Regions from separate parts of the Clostridium lapidicellarium genome, predicted to be linked through region 2. Evidence: riboswitches for the same ligand, from Rfam matches in the RefSeq annotation. Region 2 holds a riboswitch; each other region holds the start of a gene.

Region 1 (6,481 bases), on a different contig from region 2:
ATCCCGAAAGTGACAGCTTGGGACATGTAGTGAGAAATTATGGCGACATTGAAAATTATGATGTGTGCAACAAGCAGCCCTTTGAACTGGTAAATATACTCAATAGGTTGAAACCCGACCTGCTGGTAGCCAGACACGGTGGGATGTCTTCCTGGGGACCAAAGCTTGGAATACCTACATTTTTAATGGGGGATGAGCAGTTTGGACTTGGATACGGGGGACTTATAAATTATGGCAATAAAATAATTGATGTTCTTGCCACTAAAGAATTTGTAAAAAATATTGCCTGTCACTGTGAGCTTCCCTATACCGATTGGTGGTTGAAGCAGGATCCCTGTACTTTTCTAGGAGGTGGATGTAATGGCAAAAACGACTGATATAGTTGAGCAGCCCAGGCATTATTGTGCATTGGGAGCGGAACAGTCTGTATTGGCCATCAAAAAAGCTATTCCAATAATACACTCCGGTCCTGGCTGCGGAATCAAGCTTTATGACGGACTGAGTGTCGCCTCGGGATACCAGGGTATAGGATATTCAGGCGGGAGCTCTGTTCCCTGTACAAATACAACTGAAAGGGAAGTTGTATTTGGGGGAGAAAAAAGATTGAGACAGGTTATAGATGGAGCTTTGAAAGTTTTAAAAGCTGATCTGTTAGTGGTTTTGACAGGGTGCACTGCGGACATAATAGGGGATGATGTGGAAGAAATAGTAAGTGAATATAGAGATAGGGGTATTCCGATAGTCTGCGCCGAGACAGGTGGATTCAGGGGGAGTAATTTTAAAGGGCACGAGATGGTGGTTGAAGCCATCATAGATCAATTTATAGGGGAAAAGAGAGTAAAAGTGAAGAGAGGTCTTGTAAATGTTTGGTCTGTGCTTCCCTATCAAGATTCCTTCTGGACCGGCAATTTGCTGGGAATAAAAAAGCTGCTTCAGGGAATAGGCCTTAAAGTAAATATACTTTTTGGTACGGAGTCGAAAGGGGTGAATGAGTGGAAGACAATTCCCGACGCCCAGTTTAATCTGGTGCTTTCACCCTGGGTGGGGCTGAATATTGCAAAGCATCTGGAAAAGAAGTATGGGACTCCATACCTGCACTATCCAATACTGCCAATAGGGGCAAAGGAAACCGGCAAATTTTTGAGAACTGTTGCAGAATTTGCACAACTGGACAGGAAAAGAGTTGAAGAATTTATAGAAAAGGAGGAAAAGAGATTTTATTATTATATTGAGAGGTCCTTGGACTTTTTCATAGAATTTAGATATGATATGGCAGATAGGTTTTTTAATATAACGGATTCTTTTTATGCGCTGGGAATAAGCAAATTTCTGGTGAATGAACTTGGAATTGTCCCGGGACAGCAGTATATAACGGATGACACTCCTGAAAAATATAGACATGGCATAAAACAGGAATTTGTCCACCTGTCGGATACTTTTTCTTCAAAGGTTATATTTGAAATAGACGGAGGTAAAATTCATGAAAGCCTGAGAAAATATCCCCTTGAAAATTACAGGCCTCTTATATTGGGAAGTTCCTGGGACAGGGATATAGCTTCTGAGCTGAATGGATTTTGGATAAATATATCTATTCCAGTTCTGCACAGGCTGGTGCTGAACAGGAGTTACGTCGGATACAGCGGCGGATTGACCCTGATGGAGGATATATACAGCAGTATATTGAATACCTATAAATAATATACTCAATTGGAAATATTTTATTGAAATAATTTGCTTTAGGATGTATTATTAATGTAGTAGTATAAAAGTTGGTTTGGATGATTGTGGCGTGAGATAACAACGTATGTTAACCGAAGGAGCAATGATATATTTTCACAACTATATCAGAAACTTTCAGGTATAATATAACGTCATGGGACAAAGCTCTGGAAAATCTGCATTTTAAAGCAGTACCGAAGGTGAAAGATGTTTTGCATCGAAACTCTCAGGTAAATGAACAGGGACATGTGAACAGTTTGTTTTCATGTCTTTTTTGCTATCTAAAAATATGATCAGGAGGGTTTGCTGTGGAGAAATTAAAGAAAACTGCACTGTTTGATTCCTATAAAAAATATGGTGCAAAGATGATAGATTTTGCAGGATGGTCTATGCCGGTACAATTTGAGGGCATAATACCCGAACACAATGCGGTCAGGGAAAAAGCTGGTTTATTTGATGTTTCGCATATGGGTGAAGCTGATATAAGGGGAAAAGATGCCCTGAAATTTGTACAGAATTTGATTACAAATGATGCATCTGTGCTTGAGGACAATCAGGTGATGTACAGCCCCATGTGTTATCAAAATGGCGGAGTTGTAGATGATATTATAGTATACAGATTTGATGGAGGACATTTCTTCTTGGTCATAAATGCTGCAAACATTGAAAAGGATATCAACTGGATGCTTGAAAATTGTGATGGTTTTGATGTGAAAATTGCAAATATATCTTCTTCCATTATACAGCTGGCACTTCAGGGACCTGAAGCCCAAAACATACTTCAAAAACTCACCGATGTGAATTTGGAGGAAATTAAGTTTTTCTTTTGCAGGAGGGATGTATCGGTCTGCGGGAGAAAATGCATGATATCCAGAACAGGATATACGGGAGAAGATGGGTTTGAAATTTATTCCAGTACTGAAAATGCAGAATATCTGTGGAACAATATACTTGAAGCCGGAAGGAAAGAGGGCATAAAACCAGTGGGACTAGGTGCAAGAGATACACTGAGGTTTGAAGTGAATCTCCCTCTCTATGGCAATGAACTTTCTGAATTCATTACTCCTCTTGAAGCCGGACTGGGATTTTTTGTAAAACTGGACAAAAAAGATTTCATAGGGAAGATTTCCCTTTTAAAGCAGAAAAAAGAGGGGCTTAAAAGGAAGATAATTGGATTTGAAATGATAGACAGGGGTATTCCAAGAAAGGGATATGAGGTCTTTAAAGAAGATAGGAAGATAGGTGAAGTGACTACGGGATACAGATCCCCGTCACTAAAGAAGAATTTGGGACTTGCTCTTGTAAACTCGAGTTATTCCAGACTTGGAACTGAGATTTTTGTAAAAATAAGAGGCAGGTTTCTTAAAGCGGAAGTTGTAAATAAAAGATTTTATAAAAAAAATTATAAAAAATGATGGGGAGGAAGTTGTAGATGAAAACTTTAGAGGGAGCATTTTATACGAAGGATCACGAATGGATAAAGGCAGATGATGGGAATAAAGCTTATGTGGGCATAACTGATTTTGCCCAGGATTCTTTAGGCGATATTGTATTTGTTGATTTGCCCGAGGTGGATTCAGAATTTGAGAAGGGTGAAGTCTTTGGAGCGGTGGAATCTGTAAAAGCAGCTTCAGATCTGTATATGCCTGTATCGGGCAGGGTGATTAAAGTAAATGAGGGACTTGTGGATAATCCTGAATATGTAAACCAGGATCCCTATGAAAACTGGATAATTTGCATTGAAATGTCAGATAATTCACAACTTAGCGAACTCTTGGATTCAAAAAATTATAAAAATTTATGTGATGGAGAGTGATATTATGCATCCTTATTTGCCGCTGACGGATGAAGACAGACAAATTATGTTGAAAAAAATAGGAATAAATAAAATAGATGACTTATTTTCTGACATACCTGAGAGCATACGTCTGAAAAGAAAATTGGATATTAATGATGGAATGTCCGAACTTGAAGTGAAGTCCTATATTGACGATATTGCGAAATTGAATAGGAGCTGTAGTGAATTAACCTGTTTTCTAGGTGCAGGAGCTTATGATCATTATATACCTTCCATAGTGAGACACATAATATCGAGATCTGAATTTTATACTGCATATACTCCTTATCAGGCTGAGATAAGCCAGGGTACCCTACAGAGTATATTTGAATATCAGACTGTTATGGCTGATTTGACAGGGATGGATGTTTCCAATGCATCCATGTATGATGGAGCCACGGCCTGTGTTGAAGCTGCACAGATGGCTGCAAATATCGTGAGACGAAAAAAGATAATTGTATCTAAGACCGTTAATCCGGAAGCCAGAAAAGTGCTTGAGACCTATTTGAGATTTAAAGATTTGGAGCTTGTGGAAATAGACGAAACATGTGGAGTTACAGATATAGACAGACTTAAGGCCGAGCTGGATGGAGATACTGCGGCAGTTATAGTCCAGACACCAAATTTTTTTGGAATAATAGAGGAACTTGAAGATATGGAAAAGTATATCCATAAGAACAGATCACTTTTGATAGTATATTGCAGTCCCATTTCCCTCGGTATACTGAAAAATCCCGGCGAGTGCGGTGCAGATATAGCTGTGGGTGAAGGGCAGCCCCTTGGAAGCAGGATGAATTATGGCGGACCATATTTTGGATTTTTAACTGCAAGAAAGAAATATCTCAGGAAAATTCCCGGCAGAATTGTAGGAGAAACAACGGACAGGGAAGGTAAAAGAGGTTTTGTGCTTACACTTCAGGCAAGAGAACAGCATATAAGAAGAGAAAAAGCCTCTTCGAATATATGTTCTAATGAAGCTTTAAACGCACTGGCTGCCCTGATATATTTGGTTACACTTGGCAAAGAAGGAATCAGGGAGGTTGCCTGCCAGAATATACAGAAAGTTCATTATGCCTTTAAAAAACTTACTGAAAGCGGAAAGTATAAACCGGTGTTCAACAGGCCGTTTTTTAACGAATTTCTGATCCGATCTGAAGTTCCAGTGAGAAAAGTGAATGAGAAGCTGCTTCAGCACAATATATTGGGGGGATATGAAGTGGGAGAAAATTCCATGATATTGTGTGTTACTGAAAAGAGGACAAAATCCGAAATAGATAAATTGGTTTCTGTATTGGAGGCGATGTAGTATGATTGGTGAATACAACAAACTTATTTTTGAACTTTCTAAAAAGGGAAGGAGAGCTTATTCTCTTCCGCAGTGTGATGTACCTGAGGAGGATATTTCCAAGCTTGTTCCTGAAAAGTTCATAGAAAAAGAAGAGCTGAAGCTTCCTGAAGTGAGCGAAGTGGATGTTGTGAGACATTTTATACGGCTTTCAAATAAAAATTTTGGTGTGGATACCGGATTTTATCCTCTTGGCTCCTGTACCATGAAATACAACCCCAAGATCAATGAAGATATGGCAAATTTGGATGGATTTACCGGACTTCATCCCTATCAGCCCGAGAAAACGGTCCAGGGCGCTTTGAGGCTCATGTATGAGTTGAGTGGAAAACTTTCCGAGATAATGGGATTTGATTCCGTATCGCTGCAGCCTGCGGCAGGAGCCCACGGTGAAATTTCGGGACTTATGATAATAAAGGCCTATCATGAAAAAAGGGGGGATTTTAAGAGAAAGAAAATAATTGTACCTGGTTCGGCCCATGGAACCAATCCTGCTTCGGCTGCCTGTGCAGGCTTTGATGTAGTGGAAGTCAAGTCTGATGAAGATGGAACGGTTGATATTGAATCTTTAAAGTCCCTGTTAGATGACGAAGTGGCGGGACTCATGCTTACAAACCCGAATACACTGGGCATATTTGAAAAAAATATTTCGAAAATAGCAAAGTTTGTTCACGGTGCCGGGGGACTTCTCTATTATGACGGTGCAAATATGAATGCCAATATGGGGAAAACGAGGCCCGGTGACATGGGATTTGACGTATGTCATATAAATCTGCACAAGACATTTTCAACACCTCACGGCGGGGGAGGACCAGGAAGTGGTCCTATAGGGACTAAAAAAGAGCTTTCACAGTTTTTACCTGTTCCCATCGTGTCCAAAAAAAATGAAAGGTATCACCTCGATTATGACAGGCCTTATTCCATAGGAAAAGTCAGGAACTTTTATGGAAACTTTGGTGTGATGGTGCGGGCTTTTTCCTATATATTGAGCATGGGTGCCGAAGGTCTTAGGGAAGTCAGTGAAAATGCAGTTTTAAATGCAAATTATATAAAGGAAAGTCTTAAAGATTATTACAATGTGCCTGTAGAGGGTGCCTGCAAGCATGAATGTGTACTTGGAGGGCTGAAAAATAATAAAAATGGTGTTACCACCCTTGATGTTGCCAAACGCCTTATAGATTACGGCTATCATCCACCGACAATATATTTTCCGCTTATTATAAAAGAAGCCATGATGATAGAACCTACAGAAAATGAAAAGTTAGAAACTCTGGATGAATTTGTGGAAAATATGATAAAAATCGCAGAGGAGGCGGAGAAAAATCCGGATATAGTCAGATCCGCTCCAAATACAACTTATATTAAGAGGCTGGATGAGGTTAAAGCCGCGAGGAAACCTGTGGTAAAATGGAGTAAGTAGAAGAGGGGTGCAATTATGATTGAAATTGGTAACTTTGATTTTAATAAACTTTCCATGTTTAAAGATATGGATGAATCTACTTTGAAGCTCTTAAAACAAAAGTCCTTTAAAGAATATGTCCCTAAAGGCAAGATACTGTTTTATGAAAGGGACAGGGTTG
Region 2 (6,481 bases):
ATTGCAAGCGGAAACGGACTGCCACAGGATTATAATAAGGCGGCGGACAGAATATTTAAAGCTATGAACAATGCCCCGGAAATGGTGGCAGGTACTGACAGATTTTGCACCGACCTCATAAAAAATACCCATGGTAAGCTTATCGGGAAATATGGCGCAGAAGGTGTATACTGTGTCGGAGTCAGAGGCAGTGGTTTGGGAATGGCAATCAAGATAGAAGATGGTAATGTTGACAGGGCGTTATGGCCAACCGTTGTTAAATGTCTGGAAGATCTGAATGTATTGGATCAGACTGAAAGCAAATCACTTGGTAAATATAGAAATCGACAAAATCTAAACAATGTAGGGGAAAAAATAGGCGACATATTCCCGGATTTTAACTTGAAAAAAAATCTTTAGAGCTTTCTAAATCAAAAAGTACAGAGTAAAATATTTAATCCTAAATAATTATTGGACTCTGTACTTTATATTGAAATTTATTCCGATAATTTCCTTAGCTTGTCTGTTAATGTACTTAAATTTTGTATTGAAGCATCTAGATTCTGTATTTCAGATAATTGGTTTTTAAAATTATCTACTGCGGATGAAATTCCCTGAGAAGTATTGCTCACGGATTTTTTTATTTCAGTTAAAGTTGAGTTTATTTCATTTATGGAGTTACTGCTTGAGTTGGATAATTTTCTTATTTCCTTTGCAACGACTGAAAATCCTTTTCCCTGTTCTCCTGCCCTGGAAGCTTCTATAGCTGCGTTTAAACCGAGTAAATTGGTTTCAGAAGCTATATTTTTTATAAAATTCAAGACTTCATCTGTATTTTCCGATTTACTCAAAGCATATTTTACCTCATCTAATATTTTTTTACTGGATTTGACAGTGTTTTCTATTCCGGAAGACAGCATATTCGAAGCATGTGAGATATTTTCTATGGATTCTGACAGAATTTTAGATGCTTCATTGAATTCATAATGTCTCTTCAGGCTTTTTACGAGAACTATACTTCCTATTATTTTATTTTCCTCTTTTACTGGTATTCCTATGGCTTTTATTTCAACTCCAAAAGTTTCTTTTGGAATTATAGAAGAATATACTTTTCTCGCTTTTATGCATTCATAGGCGGCTCCCTTCGGCCTCAGCGGATCGCCTGCTTTTGCATTCATTTTTATATTTTCGCTGTTTACGACTTTAATGAAATGGGTGGTAGTTGACATAGTGAAGGCGATTTCATCGTCGAAAAAATACTGCATGTAGGGCATTAAGGTATTGAATGCCTGTTGTATTTTGTTTTCAATTTTCATTTCTTCCATAAATGGTTCCCCCAATTTTAGTAATAATGTTGTTTATAGTTATACAATAGCACAAATGGAAGTATTTTTTAATTATTTTAGAAAATAAAAGTCACATTTGTCATTGTAATTAATATTATAAAAGTATAGAACACATGATGAAAAAAAAGAGTACCTAATAATATAATTTATTAAAGATGATAAGGAGGGATCTTTATGTCACGTAGAAGTTGTGGTAGACGAGGAAGCGGAAAAGAGATACTGGTTATAATAATAATTCTAATATTGTGTTGTGGTATTGATTGCGGCGATGTTGGAAGAAAATGCTAGATAAAAACTGCTGAATTATACCTTGGTTTTTGAAATAAAGAAACAGAAGATAAAAAATTAAGGTAACTTAAAAATTATATAATATAATTTAAAGATAATAAGGGGGGGTCTTTATATGTCACACAGATGTTGTAGTGGTGGTAGAAGCGGAAGCAGTGCAATAATAATAATAATTATATTATTGTTATTATGTGGTGGATGTGGAAGAGGAATATGCTAAGTAGTAAGTAGAAGGGAGACGATTTTCGTTTCCCTTTTTTTACTTCAAAGAAGCAGGTCTTCCAGAGAGTCTATATCTTTTATAAATATGAGGTTTTTGTTAAAATCTATTAGATTGTCTTTTTTCATGTTTATGAGCTCTCTTGAAAGAGACGGCCTTGGAATTCCCAGCTGATCCGCCATTTCCTTTCTGGTACAGTTTAAATATATTTTTAAATTTTTCTGCTGATGGTATTCTTCCAATATGTAAGAAGAAATTTTCTGACGTATGGTTTCATAGGATATATTTTTGAGCTTTTTATTCAACATGAGTATTTTATCGGATAAAAGAGACATAAAGTTTTTTAAAAACATGGGGAAAATATTACATAGTTTTAATATGTCTTCTTTGGATATAAACATTACAGAAGTACTGCTCGATGCAGTTATAGTGGCCGGATAGGTATTTCTGTTGGAGAATATTATAACTTCCCCGAATATATCGCTTTCCCTTAAGATACCTAAAGTTATGACTTTCCCCGAAGAAAATGTCTTCTGTACCTCTACATTTCCGTCTATGACTATTCCTATTTTTGAACAATCCGATTCTTCAATTGCTATTACCTCTCCCTTTGAATATTTTCTGGGAGTATATTCTATCTTTGCAAGCAATTTTTCAATATCGTTTTCTGAAAAGTTTTTCATCAATATGCAGTTGCTCAATACGTCATATATATTTTTCATATTTTCCTCCGCTTTGATATATAAAAATATTATTTTACAGTAACATAGGATACGGATTGTATGATTTTATTTTATTATAATATAGGCATAAAAACAAGGGAGGAATTTATGATGAAGAGAAAGATCGTCAATATAGATAGAGAAAAATGTGATGGATGCGGTTTGTGTGTAAATGCCTGTCATGAAGGTGCCATAGAATTGGTGGGTGGTAAAGCACGGCTTAAAGGTGATGAATACTGTGATGGCCTTGGAGACTGCCTTCCGGAGTGTCCTAGAGGTGCAATAGATATAATTGAGAGGGAAAGCAGAAATTATAAAGGAAATGTATCGGAACTCGGACAATGGCCGGTTCAGCTGAAGCTTGTAAATCCCAGGGCTCCCTATTTGAAAAATGCAGAACTTTTAATAGCGGCAGATTGTACGTCTTATGCTTATGGAAATTTCCACAGAGATTTTATAAAGGGTCATATTGTTTTAATAGGATGTCCAAAGCTGGATGATATAGATTATTATGAGGAGAAGTTTACCGATATCATAAAAAACAATAATTTGAAAAGCATAACTGTAGTGAGGATGGAGGTACCCTGCTGTGGCGGAATTGTAAATGCGGTTAAAAATTCAATGCTGAATTCTGGAATGATGGTTCCCTATAGGGAAGTTGTAATATCTATTGAAGGAAATATTATAGAAGATAAAAATTAATATGATAATTTTATGGGATGTATCAAAAAATGAAATATGGAATGTCGTTGAGAAATGTGGAAAAGTGTTCTGATGTAATATATAATAAAAGTAGAAAAGTTAATATTATAAATTTTGGATGAATTTTTCGGGAGATTAAGTGGAAAATTAATTTTGAAAACCACTTAGCTGCAGACTTTTGTTCTACAGCATCCTTGAATGGATAGCCGAAGGGGTAAGTGTTATTTCTCTTAGATAATATGAATCTCTCAGGTCAAAGGACCGAAAAAGGACAAAACTCTGGAAAGTTTTTGTCACCGAAGGAGTAAATCTCTCAGGTAAAAAGGACAGGGTAAAAGAGAATTCTTTTATCGTGTCCTTATTTTATGTTTAACAGGAAAAATTTGAAAGGAAAAAATGATATGGTAGAACCCATAATGGTAATTACTAATAATCCAACATGCAGGGAAAAGCTGTCAGACAGATATGAAATTGATTTCATAGACGGCAGTGCCATGGATGTATTAAAAAAAGCTAGAGATTACATACATAAAAATCACAGGCTGCTTACTCATCCACTTGTAAGTGGTGTGAAGCCCAATGAGGTCCCGTATAGGACTGTCATAATATCTAAAACAACTGAGAATACTGTAGATGTGGAGTCTTTAAATTATATAGAGATGGGAATTCATACTACTCAAAAATTTTTAAGGGATTATGGTGTTTCACATTGGAGTAAAAAAGTGCTGGATGACTTTTCAGTAGTAGATTATGATTTGATCAGATATAATCTTTGATAATTTATGTGTGAGCAGGGACATGAATATAAAGAACTGTTTATATTTTAACAATATTAGGAGGTATGAGTATGGAACATTTATACGATTGTATAATAATTGGCGGAGGGCCAGCTGGTCTGTCGGCAGGTCTCTATGCAGCAAGATCCAAGATGGATACTTTGTTGATAGAGAGGGCGAAATATGGTGGGCAGATAACTACCACGGATGAACTTGATAATTATCCGGGTTCCATTGAAAATTGTACGGGAGCCAGTTTAAGCGAGAGAATGAAAAAGCAGGCTTTGGACTTTGGAGTGAAGTTTGCAAAAGATGAGATAGTAGATTTGGATATTGATGGTGCAATCAAGGTATTGAAGAGCAAGAAGGAAACCTATAGGGCCAGGACAATAATAATTGCCACAGGTGCAAATCCAAGACTTTCAGGCTTCAATAATGAAAGGAAATTGAGAGGAAGAGGAATTTCCTACTGTGCAACTTGCGACGCCGATTTCTTTACAGACCTGGATGTAGCGGTAGTAGGCGGTGGAGATTCAGCTATCACCGAAGCAATTTATCTTACAAAATTTGCTAGCAGTGTTACGGTTATACACAGGAGAGATGCCTTGAGGGCAACAAAATCACTGCAGGAAAGGGCCTTTAACAATCCCAAAATAAAGTTTATATGGAATTCTATTGTAGTAGGGGCTGTAGGGGACGAAATACTCGAGGGATTGATCTTAAAGAATAAAATTACAGGTGAAAACAGGAAGTTGAAGGTAGATGGATGTTTTGTGTTTGTGGGATATGAGCCCATATCACAGCTTTTCAAGGGAAAGTTAACTATGGATGATAGAAACTATATAATAACGGATGAAGATATGAAAACAAACATTTCCGGAGTATTTGCCGCAGGCGATGTGAGGGAAAAATCTCTGAGACAGGTTGTAACTGCAGCAGCAGATGGTGCTATAGCAGCAACTACTGCAGAAAGTTATATAGAAGAAAAATAAAAAAATTGGAATAGGAGGAATTTACAATGCTTGAATTGACAAAACAGAATTTTGACGAGGAGGTTCTGAATTATACTGATAAGCCGGTATTTGTGGACTTCTGGGGAGACAAATGTGAAATGTGCAAGCAGCTTATGCCTGGAGTACATGGCCTGGAAGATAAATATGGCGACAAGATTAAATTTTCGAGCCTCAATATAAGTAAGGCCAGGAGGCTTGCGATAGGGCAGAAAGTTTTAGGACTGCCTACCATGATAATTTACAATAAAGGTGAAAAAGCTAGTACGATTACTGCGGATAAAATAAAATCTCTAGATGATGTCGAAGAATTTATCAAGTCCTGCTATGTTAAACTGTAAAAATTAGGAATTTAAATTCCTGGTTTTAATAAATTTGGAGGTGAATATATTGCGACTGGAAATTGGAAAAATTCATATCAGGGATATTCAATTTGCTGATGAAACAAAGATCGTAAATGGAATTCTCTATGTTAACAAAGATGAATTGCTGAAGAAGATTGGCGGTGACGATAGAATTGAACAGGTGAAAGTCGATATTGCCAGACCGGGCGATGAAACCAGAATCATACCTGTAAAAGATGTTATTGAACCGAGAGTTAAGGTAGAGGGGAAGGGAGGTATATTTCCGGGGTTTATAAGCAAAGTTGATACTGTAGGAGAAGGCAGGACACATGTACTTAGTGGAGCTGCAGTGGTTACAACGGGCAGTATTGTTGGATTTCAGGAAGGTATCATAGATATGAGCGGTGAAGGTGCAAAATATACTCCTTTTTCAAAGACGAATAATTTGGTTATAGTTTGTGAGCCCAAGAAAGGAATAAAACAGCATGAACATGAAGAAGCTGTCAGGATGATTGGGTTTAAGGCAGCAGCTTATATCGGTGAAGCTGGGAAAAATGTAGAACCGGATGAAGTGAAAATTTACGAAACCTTACCTTTATTGGAACAGGTGAAAAAATATGAAGGGCTTCCCAGGGTTATATACGTTTACATGCTTCAAAGCCAGGGACTCTTGCATGATACCTATGTCTATGGAGTAGATGCTAAAAAAGTTATTCCTACGTTTTTATATCCTACAGAGGTATTTGACGGTGCAGTAGTCAGTGGGAACTGTGTATCTGCCTGCGACAAAAATCCCACTTACGTTCATTTGAACAATCCGGTTATTGAAGATTTATATGACAGGGATGGAAAGGATATCAATTTCCTGGGCTGTATAGTTACAAACGAAAATGTGTATCTGGCAGATAAGGAAAGATCCTCTGATTTTACAGCTAAATTGGTTAAATATCTCGGAGCCGATGCAGTTATTGTGTCAGAAGAAGGTTTTGGGAACCCTGATGCAGATCTTGTAATGAATTGCAATAAGATAACAGACGAAGGCATAAAGACGGTCCTCATTACTGATGAATATGCGGGACAGGACGGTGCTTCTC
Region 3 (6,481 bases), on a different contig from region 2:
ATTTTGATTTCACGGGAAGGTACAATCATTGCAGATTCTGACAGGAGCAAGATAATGAAAAATATAAAATCAGAAATTCCTTCCGGACAGTCCGTCTTAGGTGAAAAACAGGGCAATATAAAGTACGGACGGGGAAAGGAATCGAAAATAGCTGGATTTAATAGATCGAAGGAAACAGGGTGGACAGTTGTGGCCGTCAGCCCTAAAAGCGATTATGCCCAGGCATTAAATTATAATTTGACTACAGCTGTCATTGTTTTGCTGGTTATGATAGCAGTAGCTGTTATATGCGGTATAGCTGTTGCGAAATATGCTACAGGACCTCTGGCACAGATACAACAGTTTGCCAGAAGGTTGTCTAAATGTGATTTTAGTACTCCTATAAATATGAAGAGAAGGGATGAATTTGCAGATACAGCTCTTTCCCTCAATACAGCCCAGAAGAATGTAAAGTCTCTAGTTAAAACCATAGTTGAAAATTCTGAAAATATGAGTGCTTCCAGTCAGGAGCTCTCTGCTACAGTTCAGGAAATGACATCCAAATTTCAGAATATAAATGAATCCATAAGCGACATAGTAAACGGTTCGCAGGAAACAACGGCCTCAGCCCAGGAAGTCACTGCATCAGTGGAAGAGATAGATTCGAATATAAATCAGTTATCCAATCAAGCTATGAATGTGAATGAAAATGCAAACAATTCCAAAGAAAATGCCCTTTCTGTCCAAAAAAGTGCCCAAGAGGCTATAGAAGAATGCAAATCCATTTATAAAGATGAAGAGAAGAATATACTTAAAGCCATAGAGGATGGAAAAGTAGTTTCAAAGATAAAGGAAATGGCAGATATAATAGCGAATATTGCAGAACAGACCAATCTTTTGGCGTTAAATGCGGCCATTGAAGCTGCGAGAGCAGGAGAGCATGGAAAGGGATTTGCAGTGGTTGCGGAAGAAGTTAGGAAGTTGGCCGAACAGTCTTCAGAAACTGTTTCTACTATTCAAGATGTAGTGGAAAAAGTTCAAGAAGCTTTTAAAAATCTCTCTGACGCCAGTCATCAGACTTTAAGATTTATTGATGAAAATGTGAATTTGCAGCTTGATAATTATATGAGTACAGGAGAAAGATATTACAAGGATTCCCAATTTACATCCGATTCTCTAAGTCATCTGACCTCTATGACGGAAGATATTAAAAACACAACAAATGAAGTTACTAAAGCGGTAAGCGGCATGGCCGGTATTGCACAGAAGTCTTCTGAAAGCACCAACCAAATTCAGGATATTATAAGTGATGCCGCACAGGAAATGATACAAGTTGATAAAACTGCTAGAGAGCAGTCGGATTCAGCTCAAAAGCTCAATGTAATCATTCAAAAATTTAAGATTTGACTTTAAAAAAGGGGAAAAGTTGATCATATGATCAACTTTTCCACATACAGATCTTTTTCTTTTCTTAAATCCAGGAAATTATCTTCGCTTAGGAGCAGCGGATTTGTAAGATCATTTATCTGGACTTGAATTACCTTGCATTTTTTCCCGTTGTTTAATAGCACATTTTCTCCCATGAAATAATTTATTATGTGATTTAAAAATACACTGCAGTATTTACAATCAAGTTTTTCCAAGCTCTGTTCCTGAATTATCCTCAGGGCTTCAAAAGGACCCCTTACTTTTTTATGATATTTTGAAGAGTTCACAGCATCAAATAAATCTGCAATGGCTATTATTTTAGCAAATGCATGTATTTTATCTCCAGTTATACCTAATGGATATCCAGATCCATCGATTTTCTCGTGGTGCATCAGTACCCCGTAGCCTACAGAGGGATCTAAGTATGGAATGCTTTTTATGAATTTATAACCTATAATAGGGTGATTTTTAAAAATTTTATATTCTTTTGGAGTGAGAGCACCGGTTTTGTTTATTATATCTTTGCTGATTTTGGTTTTGCCAAAGTCATGCAATATTGCTGAATAGGTCAATAAATTTAATTCTCGCTGGCTGAAATTCAACCATTTTCCCAATATGAAACTTATAGCAGATACATTTATACTGTGTCTGTATATGGTGTCATTTCCACTGCCGTAAAACACAATATTTCTGATAACTATTCCCGTGGACTTAAATTCCTCCTGTATTTTTTTTGAAAAAATCCTTATTTCATTCATTTCAGGAACTTTTAATTTAGATATGTTGTTGAATATACGTTTTAAACTTAGAGAAAATTCGTTAAAATCATTTTCTATTTTTTGTATTGTATTTGTTTTAATAATTAATGGACTATCAGAATCATTTTTTACATAAACTTCTATTTTATCCACAAGGTAATTTTGTTTCAATTTATCTATAGTAGGTTTTGTAACGATATTATTTTTTGACAATAACATTTTATCTTCAAAAATTACATCTTCTGAAGACATCATTCCAGGCTTTAGTTCGGTAACTGGAATAAGTTTCTTTTCCCATGCCATATTGTTTCACCTCATATATTGTTGATTTAGAAATATATAGTAATATAACAATTTATCGTATTAATTTTATAATTCTAAATATGTTTGAGGCCAAATTAGGCATTTTAGTTTTTAAAGCTGTGAATTGGTGCCGGAATTCTGCCGCCCCTATTTATAAAAAGTTTACTGGAAAATTTGCTTACAGGCATTATGGGAGCTTTTCCAAGGAGACCACCAAAATTTGCCTCTTCTCCTACGGATTTATTATAAACTGGTATTAACCTTGTTGCAGTTGTTTTACAGTTTATCATTCCTATGGCAGCTTCATCTGCAATTATGGCAGATATGGTTGATTCCGGTGTATTTCCCGGTATGCCTATCATGTCAAGTCCAACGGAACATACACATGTCATGGCCTCCAGCTTTTCCAAATTGAGAGAACCTGCATTTACTGCATTTATCATTCCCTCATCTTCACTTACCGGTATGAAAGCACCGCTTAGACCTCCAACTTGTGATGCAGCCATTATACCACCTTTTTTAACTGAGTCGTTTAAAAGTGCAAGTGCTGCCGTTGTACCTGGACATCCACAGCTTTCCAATCCCATTTCTTCGAGAATTCTCGCTACACTGTCTCCTACTGCAGGTGTAGGTGCCAATGACAGGTCAACTATTCCAAAGGGTACTTTCAATCTTTTTGAAGCCTCATCAGCCACTAATTGTCCCATTCTGGTTATTTTAAAAGCAGTTTTTTTTATAGTTTCAGTTACTGTGCCGAAATTTTCCCCCTTTACTTTCTCCAATGCAGATTTTACCACGCCGGGACCACTTACGCCTACATTTATTATGGTATCAGCTTCTCCAATTCCATGAAATGCCCCAGCCATAAAAGGATTGTCTTCTACAGCATTTGAAAATACCACCAATTTGGCGCATCCTATGCTGTCGTCTTCTCTGGTGAGATAAGCAGTTTTTTTCACTATCCTCCCCATATCCTTTACTGCATCCATATTTATTCCGGCTTTTGTAGTTGCAACATTCACCGAAGAGCAGACCTTATTGGTGGATGCCAGTGCTTCAGGTATGGATTCTATGAGTATTCTATCTCCCTTTGAATAACCCTTATGGACAAGTGTTGTGAATCCTCCGATAAAATCTATACCGAGGGTTTTTGTAGTTTTGTCTAGAGTCTGTGCAAATTTTACATAGTCTTTGTCGGAGGTTGATTGAGCCACAAGTGAAATGGGGGATACGGATACTCTTTTATGTATTATTGGTATTCCATATTCCGTTTCGATTTGTTCCGCAGTTTTAACCAGGTTTTCAGCACATCTGGTTATTTTGTCGTATATTTTTATTCTGGCTTTCTTCCCGTCGCTGTCTATACAATCCATGAGGGATATGCCCATTGTGATTGTCCTTATATCGAGATTTTCCTTATCTATCATATTTATTGTTTCCATTATGTTTTTGGTATTTATCATATTGTTCACACTCCAGTTTAGATTTCTTGCATAGAAGTAAATATGTCTTCTCTTTGAATCTTGATATCAACACCCATTTCTCTTGCCTTATTTTCAAGTATATTTTTTATGCTTGTAAAATCTGTTTTCATTTTGCTTAAATCTACCAGCATTATCATGGTAAAATAATTTTCTATCAGAGTTTGATTGATGTCTAGAATATTTATATTGTTTTCAAACAACACAGAAGTTATTTTGTAGATAATACCAACTTTGTCTTTTCCGATTACAGTTATGAATGCCTTCATCTGTTGAATTCATCTCCCTTCAATATTGATAATTATTTAAGAAACAAAAAAGAGATTAAATTAAATTTAATCTCTGGTAAACAAGGAATTAAAACAGCAAATAATTAGAAATTTACTATTTTGGATAAAATCCTCTGTCCTCTTTACCTGAGAGTTTCACTGTAGACAGTTTTCCCCTTCGGCGCTCTTTACGAGTCTCTCCAGAGGCTTGTCAGCTAACGGTCTATGGATATATTCCGCCAGCTTCATCCAGCCTGTTAAATTATTAAAGTGATTATAACATGTTTTTTATTATAATTCAAATTGATGTTGTGATAATTTTACCTTAAGATTAACTTTATTATAAATTGAATGTTGTGTGTATTTAGAGTAAAATAGACGTTGATATTTTAATATAAAATTATTTTGAGAATCTGGAGTTTATAATATGCTACTTACTTTTTTTACATCTTTAGAAAGCATCATTCCGATCATTGTAATGATAATGGTTGGTTATTTTATGTCACGTGCAAAGTGGATAGATGATAAATTTGGAAGTGCGATAACTAAATATTTGCTGAATATTGCACTTCCCTGTTATATGATTTGGAATCTAGTTGGCAATTTTGACCGCAGTAAGTTTTTTTCTCTGATAAGTGGAATTTTAGTTCCACTTATCTCCATGGGAAGCATGTATATACTGTCTGTTTTAATCAGCAATTTGCTCAAAGTTCCAAGGAGACATAAAGGAATCTTTAGATCTATATTTTTTTGCTCTAATACATTTTTTGTTGGACTTCCAATTAACTTGGAATTGTTTGGACAAAAAAGTGTACCCTATGTATTGATTTATTATATAGTTAATACAACATATTTTTGGACAATCGGAAATTATGAAATCAGTCGTGATGGAAATTTAGCCAAGAATGTTTCTTTTTTTTCAAAAGCGACAGCCAAAAAAATCCTAACACCTGCATTGCTGGGGTTTATGGTTGGGATTCTGCTAATCATCCTAAAAATAAATCTGCCGAATTTTGTAATGGATACTTTAAACTATCTGGGATTTCCAACGACACCTTTTGCTTTAATCTTCATTGGATTGGTACTGAGTTCGGTTAAATTTTCCGAACTGAAATTTGATAGGGAACTGTTGATTTTGCTTGCTGCCCGATTTGCTCTTTCACCTGTTTTGGTTATGCTGCTGCTTCATTTTATCCATGTACCGCCGCTGATGGGGAAAGTATTTATTATCCAATCCATTATGCCTGCAATGACCAATACAAGTATTGTAGCAAAAGGTTATGGTGCAGATTACAAATATGCCAGCATTGTGACTGTTATCACTACACTTGCTTGTATAGTTGTTATTCCAATATTCATGATATTTATATAGTTCAGATTAAGTTAAAAAAAAGATTCTTGAACCTTTGGGATCCAGGAATCTTTTGTACTGTATATTCACTTTATTTTGCTTTTTTAGCGGCATTTAATATGGCATCGAAGTTTGGCTGATTTGTAACTTCAGGTACATATTCTACATAGGTGATTTTGTTTGTGCTGTTAACTACAAAGGCAGTTCTGGCCAACAGACCTAAATCCTCCATGTATGTTCCAAAATTTTTACCAAATGTCCTATCTTTAAAATCCGATACTGTAATTACATTTTTTATTCCATTAGCTGCACACCAGCGGCTCTGGGCGAAGGGCAGATCCATGGATACTGTATATACAGTCACGCCTGGAATTTCTGATGTTTTTTCGTTAAAAGTTCTGGTCTCCAGATCACAAACCGGTGTGTCTATAGAAGGTACTGTTAAAAATATTCTAACACCGTTTGTGTCTTTTAAAGAAACTGTATCCATTGCATTGTTTATAACAGTAAAATTTGGCACAGCATCGCCAACTTTAAGAGGACTGCCAGAGAGTCTTACGCTTTTTCCCTGAAATGTTAAATTCATATATATCCCTCCAAATAAATTATATTAATTGAGAATTATTATTTATTATAATTATAATAGCATAAATGTGCAGAATATGCAAATTTACTATAATTTTATTTTGCCATTATGTAGAGTTAATGTATAATGTTTCTTGAAGTAATGCAGGTTTGATTCTAAAAGGAGGAAATTTATATGGAAGATTTGGGAGGAAAAATTGTTGTAATTACTGGTGCATCCAGAGGTATAGGGAGAAGTATTGCTGTAAATATTGCAAAATGTGGTGCCGCTGTGGTAATAAATTATAATAGAGATGAAAAAGGGGCATATAAAACTCTGGAAATGGT

Evidence for each region. Region 2 has a riboswitch for glycine ahead of AB8S09_RS09090 (GrdX family protein). Riboswitches for the same ligand answer to the same signal wherever they lie in the genome.
Region 1: linked by a shared signal. The riboswitch ahead of gcvT (glycine cleavage system aminomethyltransferase GcvT) and the one ahead of AB8S09_RS09090 (GrdX family protein) in region 2 are both predicted to bind glycine.
Region 3: linked by a shared signal. The riboswitch ahead of AB8S09_RS08300 (ACT domain-containing protein) and the one ahead of AB8S09_RS09090 (GrdX family protein) in region 2 are both predicted to bind glycine.

Annotation. Positions count from the first base shown of each region.
Region 1 covers NZ_JBGFFE010000025.1:29,491-35,971, forward strand. The annotation lists gene AB8S09_RS13490 (nitrogenase component 1) at 1-377, shown strand, start outside; gene AB8S09_RS13495 (nitrogenase component 1) at 361-1,698, shown strand; glycine riboswitch at 1,877-1,971, shown strand; gene gcvT (glycine cleavage system aminomethyltransferase GcvT) at 2,028-3,134, shown strand; gene gcvH (glycine cleavage system protein GcvH) at 3,152-3,535, shown strand; gene gcvPA (aminomethyl-transferring glycine dehydrogenase subunit GcvPA) at 3,540-4,862, shown strand; gene gcvPB (aminomethyl-transferring glycine dehydrogenase subunit GcvPB) at 4,867-6,321, shown strand; gene AB8S09_RS13520 (Crp/Fnr family transcriptional regulator) at 6,337-6,481, shown strand, end outside.
Region 2 covers NZ_JBGFFE010000011.1:67,597-74,077, forward strand. The annotation lists gene AB8S09_RS09070 (asparaginase) at 1-399, shown strand, start outside; gene AB8S09_RS09075 (methyl-accepting chemotaxis protein) at 477-1,304, opposite strand; gene AB8S09_RS09080 (Crp/Fnr family transcriptional regulator) at 1,878-2,555, opposite strand; gene AB8S09_RS09085 (ATP-binding protein) at 2,667-3,257, shown strand; glycine riboswitch at 3,376-3,531, shown strand; glycine riboswitch at 3,534-3,590, shown strand; gene AB8S09_RS09090 (GrdX family protein) at 3,623-4,033, shown strand; gene trxB (thioredoxin-disulfide reductase) at 4,105-5,025, shown strand; gene AB8S09_RS09100 (thioredoxin family protein) at 5,052-5,384, shown strand; gene AB8S09_RS09105 (glycine/sarcosine/betaine reductase component B subunit) at 5,434-6,481, shown strand, end outside.
Region 3 covers NZ_JBGFFE010000010.1:5,210-11,690, reverse strand. The annotation lists gene AB8S09_RS08315 (methyl-accepting chemotaxis protein) at 1-1,386, shown strand, start outside; gene AB8S09_RS08310 (HD-GYP domain-containing protein) at 1,410-2,468, opposite strand; gene AB8S09_RS08305 (PFL family protein) at 2,573-3,931, opposite strand; gene AB8S09_RS08300 (ACT domain-containing protein) at 3,949-4,218, opposite strand; glycine riboswitch at 4,343-4,432, opposite strand; gene AB8S09_RS08295 (AEC family transporter) at 4,646-5,590, shown strand; gene tpx (thiol peroxidase) at 5,661-6,155, opposite strand; gene ymfI (elongation factor P 5-aminopentanone reductase) at 6,330-6,481, shown strand, end outside.